3 regions of the Solibacillus daqui genome follow, and region 3 is predicted to be linked to each of the others. Evidence: riboswitches for the same ligand, from Rfam matches in the RefSeq annotation. Region 3 holds a riboswitch; each other region holds the start of a gene.
What was found. Region 3 has a riboswitch for cobalamin ahead of O7776_RS11540 (glutaredoxin family protein). Riboswitches for the same ligand answer to the same signal wherever they lie in the genome.
Positions count from the first base shown of each region.

Region 1: another riboswitch for cobalamin. It lies ahead of nikA (nickel ABC transporter substrate-binding protein); the one in region 3 lies ahead of O7776_RS11540 (glutaredoxin family protein).
Region 2: another riboswitch for cobalamin. It lies ahead of O7776_RS02490 (ABC transporter substrate-binding protein); the one in region 3 lies ahead of O7776_RS11540 (glutaredoxin family protein).

Region 1 covers NZ_CP114887.1:1,811,642-1,817,818, forward strand. The annotation lists gene O7776_RS08730 (ABC transporter ATP-binding protein) at 1-831, shown strand, start outside; gene O7776_RS08735 (alpha/beta fold hydrolase) at 1,132-2,115, shown strand; cobalamin riboswitch at 2,352-2,538, shown strand; gene nikA (nickel ABC transporter substrate-binding protein) at 2,657-4,279, shown strand; gene nikB (nickel ABC transporter permease) at 4,339-5,283, shown strand; gene O7776_RS08750 (ABC transporter permease) at 5,280-6,098, shown strand; gene O7776_RS08755 (ABC transporter ATP-binding protein) at 6,098-6,177, shown strand, end outside.
Region 2 covers NZ_CP114887.1:511,845-518,021, forward strand. The annotation lists gene O7776_RS02465 (acyl-CoA dehydrogenase family protein) at 1-451, shown strand, start outside; gene O7776_RS02470 (transporter substrate-binding domain-containing protein) at 448-1,320, shown strand; gene O7776_RS02475 (amino acid ABC transporter permease) at 1,393-2,103, shown strand; gene O7776_RS02480 (amino acid ABC transporter permease) at 2,115-2,825, shown strand; gene O7776_RS02485 (amino acid ABC transporter ATP-binding protein) at 2,838-3,593, shown strand; cobalamin riboswitch at 3,671-3,855, shown strand; gene O7776_RS02490 (ABC transporter substrate-binding protein) at 4,046-4,993, shown strand; gene O7776_RS02495 (FecCD family ABC transporter permease) at 4,983-5,981, shown strand; gene O7776_RS02500 (adenosylcobinamide amidohydrolase) at 5,981-6,177, shown strand, end outside.
Region 3 covers NZ_CP114887.1:2,378,168-2,384,344, forward strand. The annotation lists gene O7776_RS11530 (class I SAM-dependent methyltransferase) at 1-559, opposite strand, end outside; gene O7776_RS11535 (alpha/beta hydrolase fold domain-containing protein) at 580-1,467, opposite strand; cobalamin riboswitch at 2,408-2,587, shown strand; gene O7776_RS11540 (glutaredoxin family protein) at 2,724-2,948, shown strand; gene nrdI (class Ib ribonucleoside-diphosphate reductase assembly flavoprotein NrdI) at 2,945-3,310, shown strand; gene nrdE (class 1b ribonucleoside-diphosphate reductase subunit alpha) at 3,310-5,403, shown strand; gene nrdF (class 1b ribonucleoside-diphosphate reductase subunit beta) at 5,391-6,177, shown strand, end outside.

The DNA of each region.
Region 1 (6,177 bases), 570 kb from region 3:
ATGGCTTCAGTTGAAAATATTAGTAATTGGTTAAATACAAAACCAAAGCGAACAGATAATACTAAAACAATTTCCTCAATTGAGTCATTAACAATTAATAACATCTCTTTTCGTTATAATTCAGGGGAAAAATTTATATTAAAAAATTTTTCTATAGATATACCAGTAGGAAAGAAAATAGCTTTAGTTGGACTTAGTGGTAGTGGAAAATCAACTATTGGAAGTTTACTTGAAAGCTTATATGAGGTTGAAGAGGGAAGTATAATGGCAAATAATATCAATATTAATGATATTTCTAATGATACATGGAAATCGAAAGTTAGTATTGTTTTTCAAGATCCATACATATTTCCAGGTACTATAAGAGATAACTTATTACTGGGGTATAATCGAATAACAGATAATCAAATAATAGATTTAGCCAAAGCAATGTGTATCGATAATTTTATCCAGAAATTGCCGGATAAGTATGATAGTTCATTAGGGGAGCGTGGAATAACTATTTCCGGCGGTGAAAAACAAAGGTTAGCATTAGTTCGTGCCTTAATTAGAGATCCAGAGGTATTAATTTTAGACGAGTCTACATCGGCATTAGATGTAAATACAGAAAAAATCATTCATAAAAATCTTGCAATGATTAGAGAAAATAAAACTACAATTATTATTGCTCATCGACTCTCTACTATTAAAGATTCAGATATAATATTTGTTATCGATAAGGGGGAAATTGTAGAACAAGGTTGTCATTCTGAATTATTAAATAATAAATCATTATATTATGAATTAGTGATGAATGAAATGAAAGATAATAATTCTTTAATATATCAATAAAAAAATTATAGCCCTTATAATTTTTCGTGAGCGTGGCCTTTTTTGAAAGTCTAAGGTATAATCTGCCTTTTTAATCGTTTCTAAACTTCAACTAACAGGGGCTTTAATAGAAAAATGATCTTCAACAATCAGGCGCTTTCCTTAGTTTAGGAAAGTGTTTTTTTATTAAAGGGCCAGATTATTGAATAAATGAGAAATCTTTCAAACTTGTAAGAAGGATGTATAGTTAAACGATGGAACCACTACTTTATTTCCATTATTGTGAAATTATATAATAAATAGAGAGGATTTATATTAGTAATGAAAGCAAAAAGAAAATTTAGAACTTGGATTATTATAAGAAATATTTTATTAACAATAGTAGCATTATTCCTTGTATGGATTGTTTTTCACCACGTCTTGAAGGTTTATGAGCAAACACAATATCCACCAATTGGTCAAATAGTAGAAGTCGATAATCAAAATATGCACGTTTATACAAAAGGAGATGGGGTGAACACCATTGTTTTATTAAGCGGACTAGGCACAACCGCACCTGTATTAGATTTTGAACCCTTAATAAATGAAATGGCCAAAAACAATAAAGTTGTCGTGGTAGAAAATTTTGGTTATGGATGGAGTGATTTAACGACAAAAGAACGAACTGTAGAAAACATCGTAGAAGAAATTAGAATTGCTCTAAAGAAAGCCAATATTGATGGTCCATATATTTTAATGCCCCATTCCGTATCAGGAATTTATAGTCTGTATTATGCTAATAAATATCCTGCTGAGATTGATGCAGTTATTGGGATTGATGCTCTTTTCCCACAAGCTATTGAGTATTTTAATGAACCTGCCCCGACGCTACCTAAATTTTTAAGATACGTAGCACCAACAGGAATAGCAAGACTCGCGTTATATATAAATCCTGAAGGTTTTTTACCTATTGCTGATGATGGTACATATTCTGAAGAAAACTTAAAAATGACCAAGGCTATCTCCGCTTGGAAGGGGGGAAACAAAAGCGTTGTTAATGAAGCTAATGAAATTAAAAATAATATTGACAAAACAGTTGATATGACTTTCCCTTCCAATATGCCAGTTTTATTATTTGCTACGAAAAAAGATAAGGTTACAGAGGATGGTAAAAACAATGTGACTTTTTATGAAACGCAATTAAGTAATTCTCCTTCAAGTAAAATTGTAACATTAGAAGGACATCATTATCTCCACTGGACTCGTTACAAAGAAATGAGCAAACAAGTTAATGAATTCATAGATTCATTAATAATAACAAATTAGTAATACTTTTTTCTTCAGCAAAAGAGCACTATCCTTGAACAAGGATAAGTGCTCATTTTCATTAAAGGGCAAGATAATTGAGGAACTCTTTAACCTATTCATGAAGGTAAAAAAATGAGATGCATTTCAGAAACAAAGAGATATCGGATTCTGCGTTTTTAGGCAACGTATCAATTGGTGTGTTATTATCATTTTGATATTTATTTCTTTTTGTAGTAGGATAGTTGAGAGAAAACTAAATATTGTGTCGAATAGGTGTATCTATGTTACATAGATACTTAAAAGGGAAATCGGTGAAAATCCGATACGGTCCCGCCGCTGTAAAGGGGAGTCTTTTGTAAATGTCACTGGGTCTTGATATCTGGGAAGGCACAAAAGATGTTGAACCTCAGTCAGAATACCTGCCTATTTAATAGAGATACCGTTGAACCTACGGAGAATAGGGAGGTGCTGTAAGAAATACTTAATATAGAATTGTGATGTATTTTTAACTGTATCTGTTAAAAATACTTTTTTTTATGAAAAAATTAGGGGTGAAGAAATGAAAAATAGTAGTATATGGGCAGTTTCCCTCATTTTGATGACTATTATATTATCGCTTGCTGGATGTTCTCAACAGGATGAAAAAGAAACAGCAGCTACAAAAGATGACAAGAAAGTATTTACTTTTTCTTGGTCTGGGGATATTGGTGATTTAAATCCCCACACTTATTTTCCAAACGAGTTTTTCTCGCAAGCAATGGTTTATGAATCTCTTGTCTATTATGGTAAAGATGGAGAAATTAAGCCGTGGCTAGCAAAGAGCTGGGATGTATCGGAGAATGGGAAAGAGTATATATTCCATTTGCGTGATGATGTGAAGTTCTCAGATGGCTCCGCTTTTAATGCAGCAATAGTGAAGAAAAATTTTGATACCGTACTTGCCAACCGTGAACAGCATGATTGGATTGAATTGATTAATCAAATTAAAACAACAGAAGTAATCGATAACTATACATTTAAATTAACGTTACATAATGCTTATTATCCAACTCTCCAAGAATTAACGTATGTGCGACCACTACGTTTTGTTGCAGAATCAGCTTTCCCAGCAAGTATGGATACATATAAGAATGGTTTAACTGCGCCAATTGGTACTGGCCCATGGGTATTAAAAGAACACAAAGAAAATGAGTACGCTATTTTTGAGAGTAACGATAATTACTGGGGTGAAAAGCCTAAAGTAGATGAAGTAGTTGTCAAAGTAATCACAGACGGTGAATCTCGCGTGTTAGCCTTTGAAAAAGGTGAACTGGATATGATTTTTGGCAATGGTGTAATTAGCCCAGATTCCTTTAAGTTTTTAAAAGAATCTGGAAAATATGAAACAAAAATTTCAGAACCTACGGCTACCCGTACACTGTTATTCAATACGAATCGTGAAACAATGAGTGATAAAAATATACGACTTGCGCTGCAGCACGCTTTCGATAAGGATGCGGTCATCGATAATATTTTCTATGGAATAGAAAACAAAGCGGATACGTTATTCCCGCAAAATTTAGCCTATACAAATGTAGAAGTTGATCCGTATGAGTATGATGTGGAGAAAGCAAAAGCTTTATTAGATGAAGCAGGCTGGAAAACTATAGAGGGTAAGGAATTCCGAGAAAAGGATGGTCAACCTTTACAACTCGAATTGTTATTCATAAGTACGGACAATATTCAAAAGTCAATAGCGGAATTTGTGCAAGGGGACTTACGTAAAATTGGCGTCGATGTGAAATTAACAAGTCAAGAATCAAATACATTCTGGACAACGGCATTTGATGGCAACTATGATATGTTATTCACTGCAACTTGGGCGGTACCTTTTGATCCGCACTCTTATTTAGCTTCCATCACAACCGATTCTTCTGGTGGTGGCCCAGATTACTATGCATTATCTGGCTTATCCTTTAAAAAAGAGTTGGATACGCGTATTAAACAAGTATTATTAACAACAACAGAAGAGGATCGTATTAAACAATATCATCAAATTTTAACGATGCTTCATGAGGAAGCTGTCTATTTACCAATTTCATATCAATCAAATATCGCAGTTTACAAGAAAAATATAATGGGTGTAGACTTCTTGCCACAAGAAGTAGAAATACCAACAACAACTATTGATATGAAAGACTAAATTAATTGCGCCCATTTCTTTTCGGAATGGGCGTTTGTTCTATAGAGAGGCGTTGACTTATGATTCGTTTTATATACAAACGATTGCTAGGGGCAATACCGTCCATTTTTGGTTTGTCGATCATTACGTTTTTGCTTATACAGCTAATACCAGGTAATCCTGTATTAACGTATTTACGCGTATCAAATATTCAGGCTTCTGAAGAAACTGTTCAAGCGATACGTGCTGAAATGGGACTAGATCAGCCACTTGTCATGCAATATGTACAATGGCTAACAAATGTACTGCAATTTGATTTTGGAACGTCCTTAATATCAAAGCGGTCGGTCTTAGATGAAATGATGCTTCATTTTATACCAACTTTACAATTAACAGCAGTTGCGTTTTTACTGATTATTGTTTGCAGTATACCACTAGGAGTTATATCTGCTTTACATAGAGGGAAATGGTTTGACCGAATGACGCAATTTTTTGCTTTTAGTAGTGTGTCATTGCCCACATTTTGGTTAGGTTTTTTGCTCATTTACTTTTTCTCGTTGCAACTTGACTTATTACCTGTACTTGGCAAGGGATCAGCTGCGCATTTTGTGTTACCAGCAACGACATTGGCACTTGGTTATATTGGAACCTATTTACGTTTAATAAGAGCCAGTACAATCGAAGTGTTGGAGGAGCCGTTTGTATTATATGCACAGGCACGTGGTTTGAAAGAGCGTACAATTGTTTGGCGGCATATTCTTAAAAAAGCAGCTTCCCCAACATTAACTGGCCTTGGCATGAGCTTTGGTAATATGCTTGGAGGGACGATAATTGTGGAGAACATTTTTGCTTGGCCAGGTATGGGACAATTAATAGTAGAATCGATTGTCAATCAGGATTATCCAATGATCCAAGCTTGCGTTTTACTATTAGGAATTGTTTTTTTCCTAACAAATTTAATAGTAGATATTCTTTGTGGCTGGCTAGATCCACGCATTCGACTGGCAGGTGATCGGATAAAATGAAGACATTTCGCCAGCATTCTATATTAATTGTCAGTGCGACAGTCATTGTATTTTTTACAGCTGTTGCAATTTTTGTACCGTTCATAGCTCCAAATGATCCAAATTATGTAGATTTGACACAAAAACTACAGCCAACTTCTAAGGACTATCCACTTGGCACAGATCATTTAGGGCGTTGTCAACTGTCGCGCCTATTATTTGGCGCACGCACATCTTTAATTACTGCATTTATCGTGATGAGCATTACTTTCTGTATCAGTGTGCCAATAGGTATTTTTGCGGGATATATGGGTGGAATTGTAGATACTTGGTTTATACGTATTTGTGATATGTTGATGGCTTTTCCAAGCTTTTTATTATCGTTAGCATTTGTTGGGATGCTTGGTCCTAGCTATGGGCATTTAATTTTAGCGATGGTCTGTGTACAGTGGGTCTTTTACGCACGATTTATTCGAGGGATGGTACTAAGTGTGAAGGAACGATCGTTTGTTATGGCTGCTCGTATTTGTGGAACAAGCCCATTTAAAATCGCCATAAAGCATATCGTTCCTACAATTTTAGCGTCTGTCATTGTTTTACTTTTCATGGATATTGGTGGAGTTATTTTATCAATTTCAGGTCTGTCCTTCCTCGGACTGGGCGTACAGCCACCATATGCGGAATTGGGCATGATGATAAATGATAGTAAGCCATATTTTAGAAGTCACCCGATGCTAATGATGTATCCAGGTTTAATAATTTTTCTCGTCGTTATTTCATTTAATGTATTTGGTGAATCATTGCGACAATGGCTACAGGTAGAAAGGAGACTTTAATGATTGAAGTGCAACAGTTAACGATAAAGACTAAGGAAGCTACTGTCGTAAGAGATGCTTCTTTTCAATTAACACAAGG
Region 2 (6,177 bases), 1.9 Mb from region 3:
AATTCCAGCAACGTATTTAGGTATTGCTCAGGCAGCGCGCGATTATGCCGTAAAGTTTGCTACAGAGCATTCACCGAACAGTATACAAAGAACAATTGCCGAGCTTCCGAATGTGCAAACATTAATTGGCGAAATGGATTTAGCGTTAACCAAAGCACGCTTTACGCTTTACGGTGTAGCGGAGTTATATAAGGACCCGGCAAAAAAATTAGCCATTATTAATGAAGTAAATATCGCGAAGCATGTGGTGACAAATACTGCAATCGAAGTTGTCGACAAGGCTATGCGCTTAGTCGGTGCAAAAAGCCTACAGCGTTCCAATCCATTACAGCGTTATTATCGTGATGTACGTGCAGGTCTTCATAATCCGCCAATGGACGACATTACCATTAAGCGTTTAGCGGAAACAGCCATTCAAAATCAATTAAAACAGAAAGAGGTAACTGTATGAAATTCAAGCAAATTGTGAAATTAGCAACAATTAGTATTGCAGCTTCAGCATTATTAGCTGCATGCGGTAATGATACAGAATCGGGTTCAGCTTCATCATCAACAGAAAGTAAAGATGGCGTAACAGTTGTCAAAGTTGCTTATGACCAGGCAGGCAAGCCAATGACGTATTTAGACGAAAACGGTAATCCGACAGGCTACGATGTCGAAGTAATGAAGCTAGTGGACGAGGCATTACCAGACTATGAATTTGAATATGTTGGTACAACTAATGATGATTTATTAATCGGCGTGGAGCAAGGCAAATATCACGCAGGTGTTAAAAATGCTTTCTGGACAGAAGAACGCACACAAAAATATATTTTCCCTAAAGAATTTTTAGGGTTAAGTAGTGCTGGCTTAGTATTGAAAAAAGAAAATGAACATATTAAAAATTTAAGTGATTTCGCATCAGCAGGCTATACGCTAGCACCAATCGCGGCGAATAACGCACAGTATACTGTAATCGCAGAATACAACGAAGCAAACCCAGACAATCCAGTAAAATTACAAGCGGGTGAAGAATTTACAGTGGATGTTGTGCAATGGGTAAATGAAGGTCGTGTAGATGGTGGCGTTCAAATCGAAGGTTCATTCACAGGTCAAGTATTAACAGAGGGTGGCCCATACTACAACTTAAAAGATGAAGTCGTTTATAACGAATTTGCCGTTATTAAAACATGGCCGCTATTCAACAAAAAGCAGCAAGAATTTGCAGATGCCTATGACAAAGCAATCACAGAAATTAAAAAGACGGACGCTTTAAAAGAATTAAGTAAAGAATTTTATGGTAAAGACTTATTCGAAGTATTAGATTCAGTAAATCGCTAAACTGCAAGAAGCTGCTTAAGTATTTTGCTTAAGTAGCTTTTTTTAGCACAAACATACGAAAGTGGGGAGCACATGGAAAAGTATTTTGATTTGTCATACATTTGGTCGGCATTGCCGAATTTATTACCGTACTTATGGATTACATTATATATCGCAGCCCTTTCAGTAATATGCGGAACTCTATTTGGCTTAGTGCTTGCAGCGGCGAAGTTAAGTACTAATAAATGGTTTTGTAGGCTCGCGAATGGCTATACGACGATTATTCGTTGTACGCCATCCATCGTTTTATTATTTTTAGTGTATTACGGAATCCCAGCGTTTTCAGAAGGGCTATTAGGTATTTACTTGCAAAATGTTCCGACTGGAGTCTTTGTTGTTGTGACGTTTAGCTTACAGTTTGCAGCGATGATGTCAGAAGTCATTCGTTCGTCGTATTTAGCGATTGATCGAGGACAATTTGAAGCGGCAGTAAGTGTTGGTTTAACTCCTCTTCAAGCATATCGTCGCATTATTTTCCCGCAAGCTTTAGTCGTTGCATTGCCGAATTTTGGGAATGGCTTAATTTCGGTACTTCAGGAAGGCGCACTTGCTTATACAATAGGTTTTATTGATATTGTGGGCAAGGCAAATTTAATTATTGCGAATAACTATGGTACACATACACTAGAAATCTTTATCGCTTTAGCGGTGATTTATTGGGTGTTATCGATCTCAATTGAAAAGATCTTCGCACTCTTAGAAAAAGCGTTTAGTAAAGGAAAACAACCAATTAAAACGACGTAGGAGGTACGCATATGGACATTATAAACTGGCAATTTTTATTTGATACTTTTTTTGTTGCATTAAGTGGTGTGCCGGTCGCGTTACTCGTAACGGTTGTTTCACTTTTTATTGCGGTTCCACTCGGCTTTTTGTTAGCGCTAGCACGTGTATATGAGGTGCCAGTCATTAATTTCTTCGCAAAAATCTATATATCATTTGTGCGTGGGACACCAGTAATTATTCAAATTTTCGTGCTGTATGCAACGATTCCGCTTTTACTGAAGGGTCTATTTGAGAAATATAATATTGATTATCCGATTTATGAAGTGAATCCACTTTGGTATGCGTTTATTATTTTCTCATTCAATACAGCTGCTATTTTAATAGAAGTATTCCGTTCGGCGCTACAAACGGTTCCAAAAGGGCAGCTTGAGGCGGCACAATCGGTTGGCTTAACGGCAACACAAGCATATCGCCGTATTATTATTCCACAGGCGCTTGTTGCTGCAATGCCAAATCTTTGTACAGCGACGATAAATTTAATAAAAGCTACGTCGCTCGGTTATGCGATTTCATTGCAAGAAATTACGTTAAAGGCAAAGGTAGAGGCAAATTTGGGTTACAACTATTTAGAGGCATATATTGATATTTTCATAGTCTACTTAATGGTTTGTATGACAGTTGAATATTTATTTAAATGGTCTGAAAAACGTTTAAGCCGTTACAAGGTGGCTACGGTATAAGGAGGGAAAGCGATGCTAGAAATTAAAAATGTGCATAAAACATTTGGTGATAATGAAATATTAAAAGGTGTTAATTTAACAATTGATAAGGGGGACGTTGTCGTTATTTTAGGTCCAAGTGGGTCAGGGAAAACGACATTGTTACGTTGTATTAACTTTTTAGAACGTGCCGATGAAGGAAGCGCAAATTTTGATGAAATCGAAGTTGATTTACATAAAGCTTCGAAAAAGGAAATTTTAGAAATTCGTAAAAAAACTGCATTTGTGTTCCAAAACTATAATTTATTTAACAATAAAACGGCGCTTGAAAATGTGGCAGAAGGGCTAATTGTTGGGCGTGGTATGAAAAAAGATGCTGCTTATGATATTTCGAAAAAAGCACTCGCTAAAGTAGGGCTATCGGCAAAATATGATGCCTATCCAAGCCAATTATCGGGTGGGCAGCAGCAACGTGTTGGTATTGCACGAGCGGTTGCATTAAATCCAGATATTATTTTATTTGATGAACCAACATCGGCACTAGATCCCGAGCTAGTTGGAGAGGTACTTAGTGTCATGAAGGATATTGCCAAAGAAGGAACGACAATGCTTGTAGTAACCCATGAAATGTCCTTTGCGAAAGATGTAGCAAATCGCGTCATTTTCATGGATGGCGGCAATGTTATTGAAGAAGGCTCACCACATGAAATTTTTGTCCAGCCAAAAGAGGAGCGTACGAAGCAATTTTTACGCCGAGTCCTTCCAGACGATTACACGTACCATATTTAGTTGTTGGTTAATTATCTGAAAATTTATATGCGATTGCATACAAAAGTGATTTTTTTCGCTATAATGAAATGTATGAATTTCATATGGATTGTAAAGGTTCTTATTTTTAACAAGTAAGAAGTAAAAGGGAAATCGGTTGAAATCCGATGCGGTCCCGCCACTGTAAATGCGAGTTTAGAGCACGTTGCCACTGTTCACACGGGAAGGCGCTCACAAACGCTATAGCATGAGCCAGGAGACCTGCCTTTATAATGCCCAAAGTAAACCTACGAGGATAGGATGTGGCGGATAAGTTCTCTTTTTACGTTGAATTTTATTTGCAAACACAAGGCTTCCTTCTCATAAGAGTGGGGGGCTTTTCTTTATGTCAAATAACGAGCGCTAAAGAGCTTATGAATCAACGAGCACATCATAATGTGTTCTTTTTCTAAATCTAAGGAGGTAAGTTTACAATGAAAAAATGGCAAGTACTTTCTTCAGTTGCATTATTATCATTATCATTAGCAGCATGCGGCGAGAAAGAAACAGACAAACAGTCAACAAATGATAGCGCGGAAGTTGCTGAAACAGCACAATTTCCAATCACACAAATGGATGCACTAGGCAAAGATATTACAATCGAAAAAGCACCAGAACGTATTATTTCATTAGTTCCATCAAATACCGAAATATTATTTGGTCTAGGTTTAAATGATCAAATTATTGGTGTTTCTGACAATGACACATACCCAGAGGAAGCATTAACAAAAGAAAAAGTTGGCGGTATGGAATTTAACTTAGAGCAAATCATTGCTTTAGAACCAGATTTAGTATTAGCACACGAATCAGGTATGTATAGTTTTAATGAGGAAGCGATTGCACAGCTAGAAGCAGTTGGGATTCCCGTATTTGTTGTGAAAGATGCAAAAACATTTGAAGAAACTTACTCGACGATTGAACAAATTGGTCGTATTACAAATAAAGTACAAGAAGCAAAAGATATTATTGCTTCAATGAAAGAAGGCATTGAAGAAATCGAAATGAAGGTAGCCGACTTAGAAGAGAAGTCTGTGTTCGTCGTTGTAGGGACAGACCCAGATCTTTATGCGGCAGGACAGGATACATTTATTAATGAAATGTTAGAAGTGCTAAATGTTGAAAATGCTGTACCAGAACTAGGCTGGCCAATGTATAGTGCAGAGCAATTTGTCAGCAGTAATCCAGATACCATCTTAGTGACTTATGAAAATGATATCGAGGAAATTACAACAAATGATGCTTATGCAGAGATGACTGCGGTGAAAAATGGCGAGGTAAAATTAGTTGATGCTGATACAACAAGTCGCCAAGGTCCACGTTTAGTTGAAGGCATTGAATCAATCGCAGAAGCAATTTACCCAGAGGTATTTAATGAGAAGTAAATATTCAATCGCTTATTTTTCATCGATTGGATTGCTATTAGGTAGTATGTGGCTCGGTATTTCATTTGGCTCGGTCGATATTCCGTTATCCACTCTGTGGGATAAAACGACAGACCCGGTTGCGTACAGCATTCTATGGAAAATCCGAATGCCACGTGTTATTTTAGCGGCACTTATTGGGGCAGCGCTTGCGATTGCGGGTGCTGCTTTCCAAGGGTTACTTAAAAACCCGTTAGCTGACCCGTATACACTAGGCGTTTCTTCAGGTGCTTCAGTTGGTGCAGTAATGACAATTTTTTTAGGCATATCCTTACCTGTACTGGGTGCGTTTACGCTACCGATTTTTAGTATGCTAGGTGCGGCTATAACAATGGTTATCGTGCTCCTATTCGCCCGTTTAGTAGACCGTACTATGAAAATGGAAACACTTATTTTAACAGGGATTATTTTTAGTTCTTTTTTAGGTGCTTGTATTTCATTAATGGTGGCATTAACAGGTGAGCAGCTACGTGAAATTATTGGCTGGTTGCTTGGCAGTGTGTCAATGCGTGGCTGGCCGTATGTGAGAATGGTTGTTCCATTTATAATAATTGGCACGTTGATTATTTGGCTGAATCGTCGGGAGTTAAATGCGATGATTTATGGGGAGGAGCGCGCACAATATTTAGGGGTCAATGTTAAGCGCAGTAAATATATGATTTTAGCAGGTGGCTCGATTTTGACGGGTGCTGCGGTTGCAGCATCAGGAACGATTGGTTTTGTTGGGTTAGTTGTTCCGCATATGATACGTATTGTAATCGGTGCTGATCATCGCCATTTGCTTAGCCTGTCATTTTTAAATGGTGCGAGTTTGCTCGTAATTTGTGATTTAGTGTCGCGTACGATTATCGCGCCTGTCGAATTGCCGATTGGTGTCATCACGTCATTTATAGGTGCCCCAGTATTTGCGTATATTTTCTTCAAGCAACGTAGAAAGGGTGTCGCATAATGTTAAAGGTAAATGACTTAAGCGGTGGCTATAGTGGCAAGAGCATTGTGAAAAACGTGACGTTTCACGTGAAAAAAGGTCGAATTTTAGGGATACTTGGTCCGAATGGTAGTGGGAAATCGACATTGTTAAAAATGATTAGTGGCATTATTAGTCCGACTGCTGGTGAAGTATTGATCGAAAACCAACCGATTAA
Region 3 (6,177 bases):
CAAAGAAATCACCATCAAAAAATGCTGAAATTTGCTCGTCGTTTTGTTTAATGCCTCCACTAAATCCCGTAAAGTTCCTACAATACTTTTGAAAAATTCGATATGTCTCTTGATTAACTGGTGACGCTTCATCACGCATATTCCAAATTAATAAAACTAGACCATTTGGTTTTAGAATACGCGTACATTCTTGTTTAAATCTTTCAATATCAAACCAATGAAATGCTTGTGCAACAGTAATAGCGTCTACTGAATGATCCGCTAACGATGTAGCTTCATCTGTTCCATTCAGTATTATCACGGTGTCAAAATACCGAAATCGTTCAGTTAATACAGCGCGCATGTCGTTGTTTGGTTCAATCGCAAACACCGTATTGCCCTTTTGCAAAATTAGCTCTGTGAATTTACCAGTACCTGCCCCGATATCCGCAACTATAGAATGTGGTGTTAAATAACCATTTTTATATAAATCATCTATTAATTCAGGTGCATACGAGGGACGACCTTGATTATAATGTTGTGCTTTTCCTGAAAATTTATCTATATTCTTTATAGTTATTACCTCCTACTTACTTAACATTATGTTTGAATAATGCTTAACAGTTCTTTAAATGCTTTTTTTGCCTCTGGAACCGGAAATACTGGGAATACATGATTCATTTTACTATATTCAAAATAATGGAGCGGCACGTGTTCTTGCTGCGCTTTTTCACGTAGCATATGTGCATCCACCAATAAAAGCTCCCCTGTTCCAACGAAAAGTGTGAGTTTCCCAATATCTTGTATATCCCCATTTAATGGGCTGACCTTGTAATTTTTTATTCCAACATCCTTTGCCCACAATCGACCCAGCTCTTGTGCCCCTTGAATCCCTAACATCGGATCAAACTTTTCAAGTTGTTTATAGCGAGGGTCCTCTCCGGTCACATCTAACCACGGCGAATGCAGGATAATATGCTCAGGCTGCCGCTTTTTTAACAACTTTACATCTTGTGCAAAACCTAGTGCTAATCCACCTCCTGCTGAATCTCCCATAAAAATAAAAGGGGCATCATAATGTTCTAACAGTCGCTCATATAAAGCATAAATCGCCTCATAGCATTCAAGTACTGTATGTCGAGGAAGCTTCGGATAAATCGGCACTACAATTGTATACTCTGTAGCTTTGGCAAGTTTTATTAAATAACGCCAATGAAAGCTTAGAGGATCATTAATATAAGCGCCACCGTGAAAATAATAAATCACCTTTTTCGGTTTGCGCTGTTCGTTAATTGTATAATATCGCATTCCGCTGATTTCATTTTTCAAAATGTCTTTCTTCACTCGAAAGGACTCATCTAATTGGTATGGTAACTCGTTATATTTACTTGCTATAAAATCATCCAATAATTTGGAATCTTGAAACTTTTTTTTCGATCCGCGCATAATTAAATACCATTTAAACGCTACACTTTGCCAGCTACGCATTGTCGACACCTCATTCGAGTTTATTTGTAGTGCATTTCCCCAAAATTACTTGTCTTTCAACATATGCATCTCGTGCGCTTTGTATAATTCATGTAGGTGTAGCTTTTTTTGTTCAATAATTAATTACGCTTGCTGTAGTGTCACCTGTTTTCACTTTTAACGCACAACATTATAATTTTCACGAGTATAAATTTACCCATCAATAAAATAACTTGTCATTCTGCTAACAACTTTGTACCATTTGTTTTATTTGGTATAATTATGATTATTCACAAATTTATACAAATTTTATGAGTAATAGAGGTGAATTTAAATGATGAGTAGTTCTGTTTTTTGGGTGAGCCTATTGATCAATCTCACCATTATTTCGCTTTTGACGTTTGGCTTAAAAAAGTATTATCGAAACAAGCCAAAAGTTGACAAAGGGTTTAAATTTGCTTATTTCGGCTTATCTTATCGTCGAAAATTTTTACGCACGTTTTATTCGATACCGTTTTTTCTATTGCTTATTGTTTTTATGTATTTTTTATTAGGGTTGAGTCCCCTATTTATCGGTTACGTTATTTTTGTTGTGATTATTTTCATCGTGCAGGTTAGCTACAATTATGTGAAATGGCAGGAAGAAAAAAAATCAGTATAGCATTGGCACATCATTTGAATGGTATCCTTTTTCAATTTTTTACTATTCAACTAACATTCTGCTTTTTCTAAAATCAATGAAAATTAGAAGAATGGATATTAAGAACGAATCGTTTTAGCAAAAATCCTAGTTAAATAATAAATCTATGCTAGAATAAAAAATAGCTATCAGAACGCAAATAGAAATTCTCACAAAAGAACTATACTTTTGCGAAGTATTTATAAAGAGTCAGTTGTCCGACTTTAAAGTCTAGCTTTACTTTTAACATACGAACACTTATACTCATATTCATAACTAGATATTGTGTTAATTTAACGCGGTACTACTAAATGTAGTTTAATAGGGAAGTTTGGTGCAAAACCAACGCTGTCCCCGCAACTGTAAAAGCTGACTGAAGACGTAAACCACTGTGTCAATGCACGGGAAGGTGTCGGAGGAATGACGCAAAGCCAGGAGACCTGCCACGCTAAATTCACGTACATTTCTTCGGGGAATAGGAAATGGAAACGAAAACTTAATTTTTGTTTCCATTTCAAGCTATCCTTTAATTGGATAGCTTTTTTCTTTGCCCAAATGTTATAGCACAATAAATTTATCATTAGTGAGGGATACCATTATGAAACTGTATACAAAAACAATTTGCCCAAAATGCCTATGGGTAAAATCAGAACTTGAAACAGCCAATTTACAAGTAGAAGTGATAAATATTGATCATGACGAAAATGCGAAGCAAACAGTAGTGGATGCAGGCTTTTTAGCAGTACCTGTGTTAGAGGTGAATGGAGAATGGTTTGCGGAGCCTAGCTCAATTATGGACCGTATTGCCGAGCTTAGCGCATGATTGTTTATGCTTCACGCACTGGGAACGTTCAAAGCATTGTCGGAAAACTTGGTTTACCTGCAATCGCAATTGATCAAGCGATATCCATAACAAAGCCGTTTTTACTGTTCACCTATACGGATGGACTAGGCTCGGTTCCCCTAGTCGTGGAAAATTATATGCAGCAGAACCACATGCTTTGTAAAGGAATCATTGTCAGTGGCAATAGAAATTTTGGTCATTCGATGTTTGGCCGTGCCGGTGATTTATTAGCGAACTATTACCAGCTTCCCTTAATCGCAAAGCTAGATTTACGTGGAACAACTGCTGATTATGAGCAAATAAAGCAATTTTATAACTCCATTTGGAATGAGGCTAGATGATGAAACAATATTTAACTCTTAACAACGATATTCTCAACCGCTACCGTGCGACAGGCGAAATCGATTTACAAAAAGATAAGGATGCGACACGCCGTTACTTTTTAGAGGAAATCAATGTGCGTCTTCGCTATTTTATTGATATCGAAGAAAAAGTACGCTATTTGGTGGATGAAGGCTACTATGAAAAGGAATTTATTGAACGTTATTCTATGGATTTCATTAAGCGCATGTACAAAAAGGCGTATGCTTATAAATTCCGCTTCCCTTCATTTATGAGTGCGTCTAAATTCTATGATAGCTATGCAATGAAAAGTAGAGATGGCAAAGAAATATTAGAAAAATATGAGGATCGCATTGTTATTATTGCTCTATACCTTGCACAAGGTGATGAAGCATTAGCAGAAAATGCAATAGAAGCAATTATGACTGCCTATCAGCCCGCTACCCCTACTGCATTAAACAGCGGAAAAAAAGCGCGTGGAGAACTGGTTTCATGCTTTAAATTAACGATGGATGATACGATGAACTCCATTGCTGAAAATATAGGCTATTGCTTAGAGTTATCTCGATTAGGTGGAGGTGTTGGTGTAAATTTAACCGACCTTCGTCCACTAGGTGATCCGATTAAAGGCATTTTAAACCGTGCAAGTGGTGTTATGCCAGTTGCAAAGTTGTTAGAAAACTCATTTAGCTATTCCAATCAGCTTGGTCAGCGCAATGGCTCTGGGGTTGTCTATTTGAATATTTTCCATGGTGATATTGAAAGCTTTGTTTCATCGAAAAAGCCAAATGCCGATGACAAAATTCGTCTAGCTACTCTATCTACCGGCATTATCATACCAGATATTTTCTTTGAACTTATGCGCCGTGATAAAGACATCGTGTTGTTTAGTTCATATGATATTTACAAAGAATATGGTAAACGCATGTCGGAAATTTCGATGACCGAGATGTATTACGAGCTTTTGGATAATCCAAATATCCGTAAGCTAAAACGCATCAATGCACGTAAATTATATACCGAAGTGAAAAAAGCACAATTTGAATCAGGCTACCCGTTTGAAATAATGGATGATAATGTAAATAACACTCACCCATTGAAAAATATCGGTCGCGTAAAAATGTCGAATTTATGCACTGAAATTCTTCAGTATCAGCAAACTAGCGTGATTACCGATCAAAATCAGCCAAATGAATATGGCTTAGATGTGTCATGTAACCTAGGCTCAATTGATATTCACGAAGCGACAAAGGTACATAGCTTTGAACAACTAGTACAAACTGCGATGCGCTTATTAACTAACGTATCGACGATGACCGACATCATTAATGTTCCTTCCGTATCAAAAGCCAATAAGGTAATGCACTCGGTTGGACTAGGTGTTATGAACTTACATGGTCATTTAGTAAGTAGTGGCATTCGTTATGGTTCAAAGGAATCAATCGCCTTTATCGACGCTTTTATGGAAGCATTGAATTATTATTCAATAAAAGCTTCTATGGAATTAGCAAAAGAGAAGAAAGAAACGTTTTATCGTTATGATGATAGTGATTATGCGTCAGGTACTTTCTTTGAAAAATATATTACGAAAGAAATAACGGAGCTTGACCAAATCGTTCAACACGCATTAGGTTCAACGCCAATCATTACTAACGAAATGTGGCAGCAGTTAAAAGTAGATGTTCAAACATACGGGCTTTTCCATAGCTACCGTTTAGCGATCGCGCCTACGGGATCCATTTCCTACATCCGTTCATGTACAGCGTCAATCTCACCTGTAACAGAGCGTGTGGAGGTTCGTGACTACGCAGACAGTCGAACAATTTATCCGATGCCGTTTTTAACGAATGATAACAAGGATCTTTATACAGAAGCCTATGACGTCAATCCTTACGAGCTTATTGATTTATACGCAGCCGCACAGCAGCATGTCGATCAAGGTATCTCGATGACATTATATGTAACCGATCAATGGAATACTGAACAGCTTGCAAAAGTTTATATTTATGCATGGATGAAGGGTATTAAATCGGTATATTATGTTCGTCAACGTTTACTGACAATTGAGGAGTGTGTCGCATGTCAAATTTAACTTACAAAGCAGTCAACTGGAACAAACCCACAAGTGAGCTTGCACGTATTTTCTGGGATCAGCAATGGAAACAAATTTGGTTCCCAGAAGAAATCGCTGTCAGTAAGGATGTAAAGCAATGGAAGGAATTCGAGCATCAGGATACGTATAAAAAAGTATTCGGTGGTCTTACACTACTCGATACAGTACAAACGAATATCGGAATGAACGAAATCGCCAAATTCACCCCTGATTTACAGGAAAAGGCCGTTCTAACTGTATTTGGCGCATTTGAAGCGATTCATGCAAAATCGTATTCGTACATTTTTACAACACTTTGTACGAATACCGAAATCGATGAAATTTTTGAATGGGTTCAAAAAAATGAATTCCTTCAATATAAAGCGAATCGCATAGGCGACGTTTATAAAGCAATACAAGAAGATGACCCTGAAAGCCTATGGAAAGCAATGTATGCCTCTGTCATGCTAGAAAGCTTCCTATTTTATTCAGGCTTCTTCTACCCTCTTTACTTAGGTGGACAAGGAACGCTACGTAACTCTGCAGAAGTGATTTCACTAATATTACGCGACGAGAGCATTCACGGTGTTGCAGTAGGCTTTTTTGCACAAAACATTTTCAAGGCGTTTTCTGAAGACAAAAAACAAGAATTAACGCTATGGGGCTATGAATTTTTACTCGATTTATATCAAAATGAAATGAAATATACAGAAGACCTTTACGCCGAAACAGGTCTATCCCCAGAAGTGAAAAAATATGTGCGCTACAATGCCA